3 regions of the Blastococcus sp. SYSU D00695 genome follow, and region 2 is predicted to be linked to each of the others. Evidence: riboswitches for the same ligand, from Rfam matches in the RefSeq annotation. Region 2 holds a riboswitch; each other region holds the start of a gene.
The links. Region 2 has a riboswitch for S-adenosylmethionine ahead of ACI781_RS16875 (bifunctional o-acetylhomoserine/o-acetylserine sulfhydrylase). Riboswitches for the same ligand answer to the same signal wherever they lie in the genome.
Positions count from the first base shown of each region.

Region 1: another riboswitch for S-adenosylmethionine. It lies ahead of thrC (threonine synthase); the one in region 2 lies ahead of ACI781_RS16875 (bifunctional o-acetylhomoserine/o-acetylserine sulfhydrylase).
Region 3: another riboswitch for S-adenosylmethionine. It lies ahead of ACI781_RS04215 (BMP family ABC transporter substrate-binding protein); the one in region 2 lies ahead of ACI781_RS16875 (bifunctional o-acetylhomoserine/o-acetylserine sulfhydrylase).

Region 1 covers NZ_JBJGZP010000043.1:10,239-15,665, forward strand. The annotation lists gene ACI781_RS18335 (alpha/beta fold hydrolase) at 1-942, shown strand, start outside; gene ACI781_RS18340 (ABC transporter permease) at 942-1,817, shown strand; gene ACI781_RS18345 (HAD-IIB family hydrolase) at 1,837-2,658, opposite strand; SAM riboswitch class I at 2,718-2,846, shown strand; gene thrC (threonine synthase) at 2,859-4,160, shown strand; gene ACI781_RS18355 (cold-shock protein) at 4,366-4,566, shown strand; gene groL (chaperonin GroEL) at 4,976-5,427, shown strand, end outside.
Region 2 covers NZ_JBJGZP010000031.1:33,521-38,947, reverse strand. The annotation lists gene metX (homoserine O-acetyltransferase MetX) at 45-1,169, opposite strand; gene ACI781_RS16875 (bifunctional o-acetylhomoserine/o-acetylserine sulfhydrylase) at 1,171-2,463, opposite strand; SAM riboswitch class IV at 2,507-2,622, opposite strand; gene ACI781_RS16870 (hypothetical protein) at 2,683-3,213, opposite strand; gene ACI781_RS16865 (mechanosensitive ion channel family protein) at 3,210-4,100, opposite strand; gene ACI781_RS16860 (thioesterase family protein) at 4,152-4,955, opposite strand; gene ACI781_RS16855 (hypothetical protein) at 5,042-5,422, opposite strand.
Region 3 covers NZ_JBJGZP010000004.1:93,650-99,076, reverse strand. The annotation lists gene ACI781_RS04225 (ABC transporter permease) at 1-318, opposite strand, end outside; gene ACI781_RS04220 (ABC transporter ATP-binding protein) at 315-1,952, opposite strand; gene ACI781_RS04215 (BMP family ABC transporter substrate-binding protein) at 1,949-3,004, opposite strand; SAM riboswitch class IV at 3,098-3,210, opposite strand; gene ACI781_RS04210 (pyridoxal phosphate-dependent aminotransferase) at 3,330-4,505, shown strand; gene ACI781_RS04205 (methyl-accepting chemotaxis protein) at 4,560-5,427, opposite strand, start outside.

The DNA of each region.
Region 1 (5,427 bases), on a different contig from region 2:
CGGGTGTCGGTCGTCGAGCCCGACGGCGAGGACGTGCCGCTGCGGTTCGAGGGCGTCACCAAGGCCTACAAGGACGGCTTCGTCGCCGTCCGGGACCTCTCGTTCGAGGTGCGCCGCGGCCAGGTGCTCGGGCTGCTCGGCCCCAACGGCGCCGGCAAGACGACGTCGCTGCGGATGCTCATGGGCCTGATCCGGCCGACCGAGGGGCGGATCAGCGTCTTCGGCCACGCCGCCGGCCCCGGCCGGCCGGTCCTGTCCCGGCTGGGCTCCTTCGTCGAGGGCACCGGGCTGATGCCGCACCTGTCCGGCCGGGAGAACCTGCGGCTGTACTGGGCGGCGACCGGGCGCCCCGAGGCGGACGCGCACATGGAGGAGGCGATCGAGGTGGCCGGCCTCGGCGCCGCCGTCGACCGGCCGGTGCGCCGCTACAGCCAGGGCATGCGGCAGCGGGTCGCGATCGCGCAGGCGATGCTCGGGCTGCCCGACCTGCTCGTGCTCGACGAGCCGACCAACGGCCTCGACCCGCCGCAGATCCACGCCATGCGCGAGGTGCTGCGCTCCTACGCGGCCACCGGGCGCACCGTCATCGTCTCCAGCCACCTGCTCAGCGAGATCGAGCAGACCTGCAGCCACGTCGTCGTCATGGCCAAGGGCCAGAAGATCGCGCAGGGCACCGTGGAGGAGATCGTGGGCACCGGCGGCTCGGTGCTCGTCGGCCTGGTCGACGACGCCGACGAGGCGCGGGCGATCGCCGTCCTGCAGGCGCTGCCCGGCGTGACCGCCGAGCGCACCGACGACGGGCTGGTCGCCGAGCTCGGCCGCGGCACCTCGCGGGCGGAGGCGCTGCAGGCCCTGGTCGCCGCGGACGTGGCGGTCGACCAGTTCACGCCGCGGCGGCGGCTCGAGGACGCGTTCCTGGCGCTGGTGGGGGAGGGGTCCTGATGGCGGTCGACACCGGCCACGTGCAGCCGACCGGGGCGGTGGCCGGCTACCGGCCCGAGCGCACCCTGCGGCTGTCGGTCGAGCTGCGCCGGCAGTTCAAGCGCCGCCGGACGCTCGGCGTGCTGGCGCTGATGGTCGCCCTGCCGCTGATCCTCATCGCCGCGCTGAAGTTCGGGGCGAGCGAGGACGCGCAGGAGAACAGCCGGCTCAACCTCGTCGACGTCGCGACCTCCGGCGGGCTGAACTTCACCCTGTTCGTGCTGTTCGCGACCACCGGCTTCTTCCTCGTCGTGGTCTACGCGCTGTTCTTCGGCGACACCGTGGCCAGCGAGGCGCAGTGGGGGTCGCTGCGGTACACGCTGGCGACCCCCGTCCCCCGCATGCGGCTGCTCCGCCAGAAGTTCGCCGCGGCGCTGCTGCTGTCCGTCGGCGCCCTGGTGGTGCTGACCGTGGTCGCGGTCGTCGCCGGCGGGCTCGCGTTCGGCTTCGACGCCATCCGCACCCCGCTGGGGGTCACCCTCGACCAGGGGGAGGGCATGCTGCGGCTGGCCGGGATGGTCGGCTACCTCGCCGTCCACCTGCTCGTCGTCGGCACCCTGGCGTTCTGGCTGTCCACGGTCACCGACGCGCCGCTGGCCGCCGTCGGCGGGGCGGTGTTCACGATGTTCGTGTTCGCGATCCTCGACCAGGTGGAGCAGCTCGGGTCGATCCGGGACTGGTTCCCGACGGCGGAGGAGTTCGCCTGGACCGACCTGCTGCTGACGCCGGTCGACTCGGGGGACATGTTCCGCGGCGTCGTCCAGTCGCTGGTCTACGCGGCCGTGTTCACCGCCCTGGCCTTCCGCCACTTCGCCCGGCGCGACGTCACCTCCTGAGCCGGGGCCGCCCGCGCCGTCACAGGCTGGCGCGGACGGCCTCGGCCCAGCCCTCGCCCATCGGCGCCCCGGTCACGGTCGCGTTGGGGACGGCGGCCAGGCGCTGGGCCATCCCGTCGACCTCGGCGCCGTTGGCGGTGATCCACAGCCGGCCGACCGCGGGCGCCATGTCCAGGTCGCTGACGCTGTCGCCGATGGCCACCGCGTCGGCCGGGTCGATGCCGCGCCGGCGCAGGTCCCAGGCGATCGCCCTGCCCTTGGAGATGCCGCGGGGCATCAGGTGGTAGACGTGCGGCGGTGCCGGGTCGGCGTCCAGCGTCATGGACGGCGTCGCCTGGATTGCGCCGTTGTCGTTGAGCGTCAGCCACTCGTACCCGTCCTCGGCCAGCTCGGCCTCGATCGCGCGCGGGTCGACCCGGCCGCGCAGCAGCGCGTCGGCCTCGTGGGTGGCGTGCCAGGGGGCGTGCCACTCCAGCCGGCCCGCGTGCCGGGCCAGCAGGGTGTCGACGAGCCCCGTCTCGGCGAACACGTCCATCGGGGTCCGCCCCTCGTACCGGGCCGGGAGGTCGCCGGTGAGCAGGTGCCGCTCCCGGCCGCCCTTCCAGCTGACGACGGCGCCCAGCTCGGCGATCGCGCCCTCGGCCGCGAAGATCCGGCCGGCCTCGACCACCTGCTCCAGCGTCCGCCCGCTGACCAGGACCAACGGGACGCCGGCCCGGTGCAGGTCCAGCAGTGCGGTGGCGGGCTCGGCGGTCAGGTCCCGGCCGGCGGTGTGCCAGAACGAGCCGCGCGGGCCCACCATGGTGCCGTCGAGGTCGGTGTAGACGATGCGCGTGGCCACGCCCGCAGTCTGGCCGGGGTCCTGGAGCCGGGTCCCGGCGGGTTAGCATGGAGCCGTTCCACTCATCCAGAGGGGCAGAGGGACACGGCCCGACGAAGCCCCGGCAACCGCCGTCCGCGCGCATGCGCGGCGAGAGGTGCCAATTCCGTCCCGCGCGGCTCGACGGCCCGCCGCGGGGAAGATGAGGAGGTAGTCGTCGCATGACCCTGACCGCTCCCGGATCCGCCCAGGCCGACGCGTCCGCCGGTGGCCCGGTCCCCCCGTGTCCCGCCCGCGGCCTGGTGTGCCGCAACTGCGGCGCCACCTTCGGGCTCATCGCCCAGCACGCCTGCGCCGAGTGCTTCGGGCCGCTGGAGGTCGACTACGACCCCGAGCTGATGAAGGCGGTGAGCCGGGAGCAGATCGAGGCCGGGCCGCAGAACATCTGGCGCTACGCCGCGCTGCTGCCGGTCGGCCAGGACCCGGCCGACCGGGTCTCGCTCGACCCCGGCATGACCCCGCTCGTGCGCGCCGACCGGCTCGCCGCCGAGCTCGGCATCACCGGTGGCCTGTGGGTGAAGGACGACTCGGCCAACCCCACGCACTCGTTCAAGGACCGCGTGGTCAGCCTCGCCGCGACCGCGGCCCGGCGGCTGGGCTACTCGCAGATCGCCTGCGCCTCCACCGGCAACCTGGCCAACTCCGTCGCCGCGCACGCCGCCCGCGCGGGCCTGCCCTCGGTCGTGTTCATCCCCAGCGACCTGGAGCCGGGCAAGGTCGTGCAGTCGGCGGTCTACGGCCAGACGCTGGTCGCCGTCGACGGCTCCTACGACGACGTGAACCGGCTGACCAGCGAGCTCGGCGAGACCGACGAGTTCGAGGAGACGGCGTTCGTCAACCAGAACGTCCGTCCCTACTACGCCGAGGGCTCCAAGACGGTGGGCTACGAGATCGCCGAGCAGCTCGGCTGGCGCATCCCCGCCCAGGTCGTCATCCCGATGGCGTCCGGGTCGCTGCTCACCAAGGTCGACAAGGCCTTCCGCGAGCTCGCCGCGGCCGGGATCGTCGAGGCCTCGGAGTGGACGGTGTTCGGCGCCCAGTCCGCCGGCTGCGACCCGATCGCCACGGCGTTCGACAACGGCTGGGACGTCGTCAAGCCGGTCAAGCCCACCGGCATCGCGAAGTCGCTGAACATCGGCAACCCCGCCGACGGTCCCTACGCGCTCGACGCGATCCGGCGCACCGGCGGCGCGGTCGGCCGGGTGGGCGACGAGGAGATCGTGCAGGGGATCCGCGACCTGGCCCGCACCACCGGCGTCTTCGCCGAGACCGCGGGCGGGGTGACGGTCGCCGTCCTGCGCCAGCTCGTCGCCGACGGGCGGCTGGACCCGGCGAAGGAGACCGTCGTCCTCAACACCGGGGAGGGGCTGAAGACCCTCGACCCGCTGGAGCCGGTGGTCGGCCCGACCCACCGCGTGGAGCCCTCGCTGAAGTCCCTCCGGGCGGCCGGGCTCATCCGTTAGGGGGCGGCCCCGTCCCCCGACCGGGTTGCGAGACGAGGACGTCCGCTCGGCCGGGTGACGTCGCGCGCCGACCCGGTGTGTTCGACGTCTCTTTGTTGTAGCTTTCCGCGCGGTTCGAGTTCCACGCACGTGTCGTACGGGCGGGAGAGCTGGTGACCCGGCACCCGGAGGACGGGGGCCGTCCGCACGCACCGTGGGAGCACACGTGGCACAGGGCACCGTGAAGTGGTTCAACGCCGAGAAGGGCTTCGGCTTCATCGCCGTCGACGGCGGCCAGGACGTCTTCGTCCACTACTCGGCCATCCAGATGGACGGTTACAAGAGCCTCGACGAGGGCCAGCGGGTCACCTTCGAGGTCGTCCAGGGCGAGAAGGGTCCCCAGGCCGACGGCGTCCGCGTCGCCTGACCCCTCGCGGTCCTCGCAGAGGCCCGGTCCCCGGAGTGGGGGCCGGGCCTCCGTGCGTCTCGGGACCCGTCCACCTCTCCCGCGTCGAGGCATGGGAAGCCATCCCCACGTCTGTGGGCCGGAGACGTGGGGATCGCTTCCCATGCCGGCGACCCCCGAGGACCCGGGGCGCCGGTGCGGCGGTCACTCGGCCGGTGGGCCGGGAACAGTCCGCCGTCCACCCCCGTTCTTGCACTCGGCAGGGGCGAGTGCCAGACTTCGGTTGGCACTCGACAGTGCCGAGTGCCAATCAGGTCGGAACGGTGAGGCACTGGTCGGCGGACCGACGGAGCGTCCGCAGCACCGGTGTCGTCCGTCGCGGGCGCCGGTCCCGGCCGTGCAGCGATCCATGCATGGAGGACATCACCACATGGCCAAGATGATCGCCTTCGAGGAAGAGGCGCGCCGCGGCCTCGAGCGGGGCATGAACACCCTCGCCGACGCCGTCAAGGTGACGCTCGGCCCCAAGGGCCGCAACGTCGTCCTGGAGAAGAAGTGGGGCGCCCCCACGATCACCAACGACGGTGTGAGCATCGCCAAGGAGATCGAGCTCGAGGACCCGTGGGAGAAGATCGGGGCCGAGCTCGTCAAGGAGGTCGCGAAGAAGACCGACGACGTCGCGGGTGACGGCACCACCACCGCCACCGTGCTCGCCCAGGCTCTCGTCCGCGAGGGTCTGCGCAACGTCGCCGCCGGCGCCAACCCGATGGCCCTGAAGAAGGGCATCGAGAAGGCCGTCGCGTCGGTCACCGACTACCTGCTCTCGACCGCCAAGGACGTCGAGACCAAGGAGCAGATCGCCGCCACCGCGTCGATCTCCGC
Region 2 (5,427 bases):
GCGCGGGGACGGCGGGGCGCGGGGAGGGGGCGCGGGCCGGGGGGCTAGGTGCCCAGCAGGTCGCGGACCATCGCGGCGACGGCGTCGATCTCGACGAGGAAGCCGTCGTGGCCGTACGGCGAGGAGACGACCCGCAGCGGGACGCCGAGGCCGTCGGCGACGCGCTGCTGCAGCGGCAGGGGGTAGAGCCGGTCGCTGTCCACCCCGGCGACGACGGCCCGGGCGGTGACCCGGCGCAGCGCCGCCTCCACCCCGCCGCGGCCGCGGCCGACGTCCCAGGTGTTCATCGACTCGGTGAGCACCACGTAGCTGCCGGCGTCGAAGCGGGCGACGAGCTTGTCGGCGTGGTGGTCCAGGTAGGAGGCGACGGCGAAGCGGCCGTCGTCCTGCACGACCGCCCCGAAGCGCTCCTCCAGCTCGAACGCGGTGCGGTAGGTGAGGTGCGCGATCCGCCGGGCGACCCCGAGCCCCGCGACGGGCCCGGGGCCGGGCAGGTAGTCCCCGCCCGCCCAGGCCGGGTCGGCGCGGATCGCCGCCTGCTGCGTGGTCTGGGTGCCGACCTGGTCGGCGGTGGCGGCCGCACCCGAGGCGAGGAAGAACAGCGCGCCGACCCGCTCGGGATGCCCGACGGCCCACTCCAGCGCCCGCATGCCGCCCATCGACCCGCCCAGCACGGCGGCCCAGCGGTCGACGCCCAGGGCGTCGGCCAGCGCGGCCTCGACCGCGACCTGGTCGGCGACGGTCACCGCCGGGAACCGCGAGCCCCAGGGGGCGCCGTCGGGCGCGGACGACGACGGGCCGGTCGTGCCCTGGCAGCCGCCGAGCACGTTGGCGCAGACGACGAACAGCCGGTCGGTGTCCAGCGGCGCGCCGGGCCCGACGAGCCCGCCCCACCAGCCGGCGGTGGGGTGCCCGGGGCCGGCGAGCCCGGCCAGGTGGCTGTCGCCGGTCAGCGCGTGCTCGACGAGCACCGCGTTGCCGCCGCCGGGCGCGAGCGTCCCCCACGTCTCGTAGGCGACGCGGACGCCGGGCAGCACCCCGCCGCGCTCCAGGGCCACCGGGCCCTCGACGTCGAGGAACAGCCGGTCCCCGACCGGGTCGCCGTCGCGCCAGCCGCCGGTGCGGGCGGGGGTCCGGGACGCCGGACCGGCGCCCCGGACCCCGGTCACGTCAGGCGCTCTTGGCGGCGCGGAAGCCGGCCTCGAGGTCGGCCAGGATGTCCTCGATGCCCTCCAGGCCCACCGCGAGGCGCACCAGGCCCGGGGTGACCCCGGTGGTCAGCTGCTCCTCGGGGGTGAGCTGCGAGTGCGTCGTCGACGCCGGGTGGATCACCAGGCTGCGGACGTCGCCGATGTTGGCCACGTGGCTGTGCAGCTCCAGGGCGTCGACGAAGCGCTTGCCGGCCTCGACCCCGCCGTGCAGCTCGAAGGTCAGCACGGCACCGGCGCCGCGCGGGGCGTACTTCTGCTGCGCGGTGTGCCACGGCGAGGACGCCAGGCCCGGGTAGTTCACCCGGTCCACGGAGTCGTGGTTCTCGAGGAACTCCGCCACCCGCTGGGCGTTGGCCACGTGCCGCTCCATGCGCAGCGACAGCGTCTCGATGCCCTGCACCACGAGGAAGGCGTTGAACGGGCTGACGGCCGGGCCCAGGTCGCGCAGCAGCTGCACCCGGGCCTTGAGCGCGTAGGCCGGCGCGCCGAGGTCGGCGTAGACGACGCCGTGGTAGGTCGGGTCCGGCTCGGTGAAGCCGGGGAACTTGCCGCTGCGCCAGTCGAAGTTGCCGCTGTCGACGATGAGCCCGGCGATCGCGGTGCCGTGCCCGCCGAGGTACTTGGTCGCCGAGTGGACGACGACGTCGGCGCCGAACTCGATCGGCCGGATCAGGTACGGGGTGGCGATGGTGTTGTCGACGATCAGCGGGACGCCGTTGCGGTGCGCGACCTCGGAGACCGCGCTGATGTCGAGGACGTCGCCCTTCGGGTTGCCGATCGTCTCGGCGTAGAAGGCCTTGGTGTTCTCCTGGACCAGCGACTGCCAGTTCTCCGGGTCGTCGGGGTCCTCCACGAAGGAGACGGTGACGCCGAGCTTGGGCAGCGAGTGGTGCAGCAGGTTGTACGTGCCGCCGTACAGCGACGCCGACGCGACGACGTGGCTGCCGGCCTCGGCGATGTTGAGGATCGCCAGGGTCTCGGCCGCCTGGCCGCTGGCGACGGCGAGCGCGGCCACGCCGCCCTCCAGCGACGCGACGCGCTGCTCGAGCGCGTCCTGCGTCGGGTTCATGATCCGGGTGTAGATGTTGCCCATCTCGGCCAGCGCGAACAGGTCGGCGGCGTGCTGGGCGTCGCGGAACTGGTAGCTGGTCGTGGCGTAGATCGGCAGCGCGCGGGCGCCGGTCGTGGGGTCGGGGCTGGTGCCGGCGTGGATCTGCCGGGTCTCGAAGCTCCAGCTCTGGGGGTCGGTCATGCGCCGGTCTCCTCTCGGTCGGGAGACCCGGCGGCGCACCGGAGACTCCGTCTTGCCGGGCGGCGGGCGCCGTCCGACCGGCTCTTCCCCTGGGAGCACCTCGGACGGAGAGAGGTTGCCGGGCAGCCAGCCAGGTGCTTGTCACTGCCACTCGTGAGCCACCCCGAAGATAGCGGCCCCGTCGTCCCACCCGTCACAGGGGTGGCGGCGACGGGGCGCTCAGGTCGTCGGCGCGGACCCGGGCGCGTCGGCCGGCGTCGGGGCGGCCGGCGCCGTGCCGGTCGGGCTGCCGGTCGGGCTGCCGGTCGCGGGGGACGACGACCCGGGGGTGCCGGAGGGCGTCGCCTCCCCGCCGGTCGTCGTCGGCGCGGCGGTGGGGCTCGCGCTCGTCGGGGCCGGGGCGGTCGACTCCGCCGGCGGGGCGGTGGGGGAGGGGGCGGCCGGTGTCGGCTCGGGAGCAGGGGCCGGTGCGGGGACGACGGCCACCTCGCCGCCGTCCCCGGCGGGCTCGGCCCCGGCGGCCTCCGGGTGCACGTACAGGTAGAGGACGCCGAGGGCGACGAACAGCACCGCGAGGACGACGGTCGAGGTCCGGGCGCGGCCCAGCCGGCGCGGGATCGCCGCCCACCAGCGGCGCGGGCCGTCGGCCGGGGCGGTGGTCGGCGTGGGCGCCGGGGCGGTCGGCAGGACGCCGGTCGCCGGCACGTCGCGGGCGGGCTCGCCGGGCCCGCGGCCGTCGGCGCCGCTCACCCGTCCCCCCGGGCGGACAGGACGCCGGGGGCGTCGGTGGCCACGGGCGGCGGCGGCACGTTCAGCCCGTGCCGCCGGAAGGCCAGCACGACCCGCGCCCGCAGGTCTCGGCCCACCTCGAACTGCTTGCCGGGCAGCGTCCGGGCCACCATCCGGACGTTCACCTCGTCCAGGCCCAGGCTCTCCACGCCCATCACCGAGGGCTCGTCGAGCAGCAGCGGGCGCAGGGCCGGGTCGGCGAACGCGTCGTGGCCGACCCCGCGGAGGATCTCGTTGACCTGGTTGACGTCGACGGCGGCCGGCACCGGGACGTCGACCACCGCGCGCGCCCAGTCGCGGGACAGGTTGACGACCTTGACGATCTGGCCGTTGGGCAGGGTGATCACCTCGCCGTCGGCCGACCGCAGCCGGGTGATCCGCAGCGTGACGTCCTCCACCGTCCCGCGGGCCGGGTCGTTGCCGCCCACCACCTGGATGGAGACGACGTCGCCGAAGCCGTACTGGCGCTCGGTGATGATGAAGAACCCGGCGAGGACGTCGCCGACGATCCGCTGCGCGCCGAAGCCGAGGCCGACGCCGAGCACGGTGGCGGGCGCGACGAGGCCGGTGACGGGCACGCCGAGCCGGTCGAGCACGAAGAAGACGGCGACGGCGTAGATCAGGACGACCAGCGTCCAGGTGATGACCTGCGTGAGCGAGTGCCGGTGCTTGGCCGCCTCGGACCGGACCAGCGCGTCACCGCCGGTCGAGCGCCGGTCGATGCTGGTCGTGATCTTGCTGCCGGTCCAGGCGACGAACCGGGCCAGGAGCACCGAGGCCAGGATGATGAGCACGATCTCCAGGCCGCGGCCCGACAGCCAGTCCAGCAGCTCGTCCAGCGGTTGCACGGCCTTCCCCTCGTCCTCCGTCGTCCGTCGGGACCATTCTCGCCGACGGGCTCAGCGCGGCTCGACGAACAGCGAGGCCGCGGAGCGGCCGATGCGGCCGGTGCCGTCGAACAGGTCCGTGAAGCACTGGGCCGCGCCGGCGGGCCCGAGCGAGGTGGTGGCGTCCATGCCCAGCCACTCCCCGGCCGGCTGCCGGTACAGCGACACGGTCAGGTCGACGTTGGCGAACGTGGCGCGCGTCCAGTCCAGCTCGGCGGAGATGCCGCTGGCCGCGTCCGTCATCACGAGCAGGTGCTCCAGAGGGGTGATCGCCTCGCCGGCGACCAGCGGCGCCAGCGGGCGGGTCCACGCCGCGGCCGGTCCGGGGGCGTTGAACGAGCCGCTGGTGAACCGCCACTCCAGCGCCCGGTGGTAGGCGACCTCCTCGGAGAAGAACCGGGGCAGCTCCGGGCGGCCGGCCTGCGGCCCGGTGTGGTGCGGCAGGTCGGGGGCCGGCACGTCGACCGGTGAGCCCTCCCGGACCCGCATCCGCCAGGCGGTGACCCGCATCCGCGGCACGCCGCCGGCCTCCAGCGTGGCCTCGACCAGCTCCACCCGCCGGCCCGGCCGCAGCACGCGGGTGGCGACGCGGACCGGGCCGACCGGCACCGGCCCCAGCACGTCGAAGGACAGCCGCACCGGCCGGCCGCCGGGGACGCCGCCGGCCCGCTCGACCGCCCGGGCCAGCAGCGCCGCGGGCGGCCCGGCGTGCTGGAGGCCGGGGTCCCACGGGCCGATGGTGAGCGCGGTGGCGAGGAACGCCCCGCCGTCCGGGTCGTCCCCGTCGGGCAGGTACAGCGCGGCAGGCAGGTCCACCGCCGCAGTCTCGCCCGCGGCCGGCCCCGGCCCGCGACCGGCCGCCGCGTCGCCCCGGTCGTCGGCGAGGGGTGGTCCCGTCGCGGTCAGCCGACCGAGCCGTCGCGGCGGGCCAGCCAGAGCGCCGTCCCCAGCCACCCGGCCGCGGCCAGCGCGGCGAGCACCCACAGCCAGCGCAGCGGCTCGCCCGCCGTCGACAGCACCAGCAGGACCGCGACCACCAGCACGGCACCGGAGACGGTGAGGGAGCGCAGCAGGACGTCGACGGTGCCCGGGCCGGGGATCGCGACGAAGACGACCAGCGCCACGACCAGCAGGAAGGCGGCCAGCGCGGCGAGGTAGACGGAGGCGACGCCGTACTGCGCCGGCAGCGCGACGCCGGCGAGCCCGAAGAGGACGACGGCGAGCCCCAGCAGCAGCAGCGTGCGGCGCCGGCGGGGCGACCACGGCGGGTGCGGGGAGGTCACGGACC
Region 3 (5,427 bases), on a different contig from region 2:
CGGCACGTACAGCGCGACGGCGGCCGCGGTGATCCCGCCGGCGACCAGCTGCCCGTCCCCGCCGAGGTTGAACTCCCCCATCCGCGCCGGGACGGCGAACGCCAGCGACATGGCGAGGATGGCGGTGAACCCGGCGACGGCGAAGTCGATGTTGCTGACGCTCAGCGCCCCGCGGACCATCGCGTCGTAGCCGCGCAGCGGGTCCACGCCGGCGGCGAGCATGACCACGGCGCCGACGAGCAGCGCCACGGCGACGGCCCCCAGCGGCACCAGCGCGGCGGGCGCGGACAGCCGGGCACGCTCCAGCAGGGCGCTCACCGCTCCCCTCCCCCGCCGGCGCCGGGGACCGCGCCGGGCACGCCGCCGTGGACCCCGCCGCCGTGGACCCCGCCGCCGTGGACCCTGCCGCCGTGGACCATCGCCGCCCCGAGCACCTCGTCGGTCGCGTCGGCGGCGTCGAGCTCGGCGGTCACCTCGCCGTCCAGCATCACCAGCACCCGGTCCGCGAGCGCCCGCAGCTCGCTGATCTCGTAGGAGACGAGCAGCACCGCGCCGCCGCGGGCGCGGTAGTCCAGCAGCAGCCGGTGGATCTCCTCCCCGGCGCCGACGTCGACGCCCTGGGTCGGCTGCTCGACCACCAGCAGGTCCGCCTCGTGGTGCAGCTCGCGGGCCAGCACCACCTTCTGCGCGTTGCCGCCCGACAGCGAGCCCAGCGGCACCGCGACGCCGGCGGTCTTCACGCCCAGGCGGCGGACCAGCTCGACGGCCTGGGCGCGCAGCGCCCGGGTGGACAGGCGCCCGCGGCGGCCGATCGGCGGCGTCCGGTGGTGGCCGAGCGCGAGGTTGTCGGCGACCGACAGCGCCGCGGCGGTGCCGACGCCGGGGCGGTCCTCGGGGACGTAGGCGATGCCCAGCCCGCGGCGCTCCCGGATGCCCAGGCCGGCGAGGTCCCGGCCGTGCAGGCGCACCGTGCCGGCCTCGGGGGTGCGCATCCCGACGACGGTCTCCACCAGCTCGCGCTGCCCGTTGCCGGAGACCCCCGCGATGCCGACGACCTCCCCGGGGCGGACCCGCAGCGAGACGTCCCGGACCCGGGCGGCCCCCGCCGCGGCCGGCAGCCGCAGGCCCGACACCTCCAGCACCGGGTCGCCGGAGACGGCGCCGCGCGGGTTGACCGCGGGCACCAGCCCGCGGCCGATCATCGCCTCGACGATCTCGCCGGCGGTGGTGTCCGCGGTGGTCAGCCGGGCGGTCACGGCGCCGTCGCGCAGCACCGTGACCCGGTCGGTGGCCTCGAGCACCTCGCGGACCTTGTGCGTGACCAGGGCGACCGTCGTCCCCTGCTCGGCCATCCGGCGGACGACCGCGAACAGCGAGTCGACCTCGCCCGGCGTCAGCACGGCGGTCGGCTCGTCGAGGATGAGCACCTCGGCCTGCCGGTGCAGCGCCTTGAGGATCTCCACCCGCTGGCGGACGCCGAGGGGGAGGGTGTCGACGCGGGCGGTGGGGTCGACGTCGAGCCCGATGCGGGCGGACAGCTCCTCGACCCGGCGCTCGGCGGCGCGGCGGTCCAGCAGGCCGCGGCGGGCGGGCTCGGCGCGGTAGACGACGTTCTCGGCCACGCTCATCGAGCCGAACAGCCGGAAGTGCTGGTGGACCATGCCCAGCCCGGCGGCGATGGCGTCCAGCGGCGAGCCCAGCCGGACCTCGCGGCCGTCGCGCAGCACCTGCCCGGCGTCGGGGCGGTGCAGCCCGTAGAGGACCGACATCAGGGTGGACTTGCCGGCCCCGTTCTCCCCGACGACGGCGTGCACGGTCCCCCGCTCGAGGACCAGGTCCACGCCGTCCACGGCGACGACGGCGCCGAAGCGCTTGGTGACGCCACGGAGCTCGGCCGCGGGGTGGGCCCCCGCGGCCGAGCCTCCTGTGGTGCCCGGTGCCGTGCTGGTCATCCAGCGGCCGGGTCGTCCACGGTGATCGTGCCGTCGATGATCTGGTCGCGGACCTGCTCCAGCTGCGCGACGACGTCGGGGTGGTCGGCGATCAGGCAGCCGGAGTCGGCGAGGTCGTCGGCGAAGGCGGTCAGGCCCACGCCACCCTCGGCGAGCCCGTACACCTGCGCGCCGCCGGTGTCGCCGCCGAGGATCGCGGTCACCGACTCGGCCAGCGCGACGTCGACGTTCTTGATGACGTTGTCGACGACGTGGCCGGGGGCCGAACCGCACTCGTTGACGTCGACGCCGTAGGCGGAGAACCCGCCGGCCGCGGCGACCTCGAAGGCGCCCACGTTGCTGCCGGAGGCGGCGAGCAGCACCTGGTCCGCACCGCCGTCGGCCAGCACCTGGGCCTGGGCGCCGCCGCGAGCGGGGTCACCGAAGGGGTTGTCGCCACCGACGAACAGCGGGGTGGAGGTGGCCTGCGGGTTCACGCTCTGCGCGCCGGCCTGGAACGGGTCGACCCAGCGGCGGATGAAGGGCGTGTCCAGGGCCGCGACGACACCGATCTTCCCGGTCTGCGTCAGCAGCCCGGCCTCGACGCCGGCCAGGTAGGTGGCCTCGTGCTCGCGGAACGCGGCGCACGTGACGTTCTCCGGCTGCGGGTCGGGGCAGCCGTCCACCAGCAGGAACTGCTGGTCGGGGTTGTCGACCGGCACGGTGGCGAACGCGTCCTGCAGGGAGAAGCTCAGGCCGATGACGACGTCGGGCCGCTCCCGCACCGCGGCCTCGACGTTCTGCTGGATCGAGGTCGGGTCGGTGCTCTCGTAGACGTCGAGCTCCAGCCCCTCCTCGTCCGCGACGCGCTGCGCACCCTCGACGGCGAGCTCGAGGAAGTTGTTGCCGCCGACCGGGTTGGGGGTGATGACGATGATCGAGCCGGCGGAGTCGCCGCCGTCACCGCCGTCCCCACCTCCCGAGTCGCTGTCGGCGCAGCCGGAGAGACCCACCACCGCCACGAGGGCGGCGGCGGCCAGCGGGCCGCGGCGTCGACGGGACAGGTCGGTCATCGGGTGCTCCCTGCGGAGGGCGCCGCCGGCGGCGGCGCGGGGGTGGGGGACGCCGCGGCCGGTCCGGCCCGAGGCGAGCACCACGTCGGTTCCCTCCTGCGCCTTACCCGGAACACCGCGTCCAGGTCTGGTCGTCACCCGGAGCACCCCGCGACGGAGAGGGTTGCCGGCCAGCGAGCCGGGGCTTGACGCTGGCACTCAGGACCGGGGCAGAAGGTACACGGGGCACCGGGTGCCACGAGCGGCCGGCCCGGCGACGCCGTCCCGCAGACCGGGACGGCCGTCCACGTGCTGGGACGGCCGCCGCGGTGGGAGACTCGGACGCGTGAGCCTGCCGCGCGCCGCGCTGACCGAGCGGATGCTGCCCTTCACCACGACCGTGTTCGCCGAGATGTCGGCGCTGGCCGCGCGGACCGGGGCGATCAACCTCGGCCAGGGCTTCCCCGACACCGACGGGCCGCGGTCGCTGCTGGAGGACGCCGTCGCCGCCGTCCGCGGCGGGGTCAACCAGTACCCCCCGGCGGCCGGGATGCCCGTCCTGCGGGAGGCCGTCGCCGCGCACCAGGAGCGCTTCCGCGGCCTGCGGGTCGACCCGGACGACGTGCTGGTGACCGTGGGCGCCACGGAGGCCATCGCCGCCACCGTCCTCGCGCTGACCGAGCCCGGCGACGAGGTGGTGACCTTCGAGCCCTACTACGACGGCTACGCCGCGACGATCGCGCTGGCCGGGGCGCAGCGGCGGACGGTGGCGCTGCGCTCCCCCGACTTCGCCGTCGACGAGGACGCGCTGCGGGCGGCGTTCTCCCCGCGCACCCGGCTGGTGCTGCTGAACACCCCGCACAACCCCACCGGCAAGGTCTTCGACCGCGCCGAGCTGGAGCTGGTCGCGCGGCTGGCCGCCGAGCACGACGCGGTGGTCGTCGCCGACGAGGTGTACGAGCACATGACGTACGGCGTCCCGCACCTGTCGATCGCCACGCTGCCCGGGATGGCCGAGCGGACGCTGACCATCTCCTCCGCCGGCAAGACCTTCTCGGTGACCGGCTGGAAGGTCGGCTGGGTGCACGGCCCGACCGAGCTGGTCGCCGCCGTCAGGGCGGTCAAGCAGTTCCTCACGTTCGTCGGCAGCGGCCCCTTCCAGCCGGCCGTGGCCCGCGCGCTGGCCCTGCCTGACGAGTACTTCCAGGGGCTGCGCGCGGACCTGCTGCGCAAGCGCGACCTGCTGGTCGCCGGCCTGGAGGCGGCGGGGTTCGCGACCAACCGGCCCGACGGCACCTACTTCGTCACCGCCGACGCCGCCCCGCTGGGCTACACCGACGCGATGGCGCTGTGCTGGGACCTGCCGGAGCTCGCCGGGGTGGTCGGCGTCCCGGTGCGGGTCTTCCACGACGACCCCACCGCCGCCCCGTCGCTGGTGCGCTTCGCGTTCTGCAAGCAGGACGCCGTCCTCGCCGAGGCCGCCGAGCGCCTCGCCGCGCTGGGCGCCCGCCTCGCGCGCTGAACCGCGGCGTCCCCCACCGCTCGACATCAGCGGTGGGGGACGCGGCGGTCCTGCTCAGTAGGTGAAGCGGCCCACCGTGGTGCGCAGGTCGGCGGCCATCCGGGACAGCTCGTCGACGGCGGTCCGCGTCTGGGTCAGCGCCTGCGTCGTGGAGTCCGCGGCGGTGGAGACGCCGGTGATGTTGTCCGCGATCTGCCCCGACCCCTGCGCCGCCTCGGCCACCGACCGGGCCATCTCGTTCGTCGTCGCCGTCTGCTCCTCCACCGCCGAGGCGATCGTGGTCTGCCGGTCGGAGATCTGCGCGACGATCGAGCTGATCTCCCCGATCGCCGCCACCGCCGCCGTCGTGTCGCCCTGGATCGCCTGCACCCGGCGCGCGATGTCCTCGGTCGCCTTCGCGGTCTCCTGCGCGAGCTCCTTGACCTCGTTCGCGACCACCGCGAAGCCCTTCCCGGCCTCCCCGGCCCGCGCGGCCTCGATCGTGGCGTTGAGCGCCAGCAGGTTCGTCTGCTCCGCGATGGAGGTGATCACCTTCACCACGTTGCCGATCTCCACCGACGACTCCCCCAGCTTCGCCACCGTCGCCGTCGTCGTCTCCGCCGCGGTCACCGCCCGGTGCGCCACCTCCGACGCCTCAGCGGCGTTCGTGGCGATCTCCCGGATCGAGGCACCCATCTGCTCCGCACCCGCAGCGACCGTCTGCACGCTGCGCGACACCTCGTCGGCGGCGCCGGCGACCACGCCGGACTGGGCGGAGGTCTCCTCCGCCGACGCCGAGATCTGCGCCGACGACGCCGACAGCTCCTCCGACGACGCCGCCACCGCATCCGCCGCGCCCACCACGCCGGCCATCACACCGCGCAGGCTCTCCTGGGCCGAGGCCAGCGACGCGGCCATCTGGCCGAGCTCGTCGCGGTCCCGG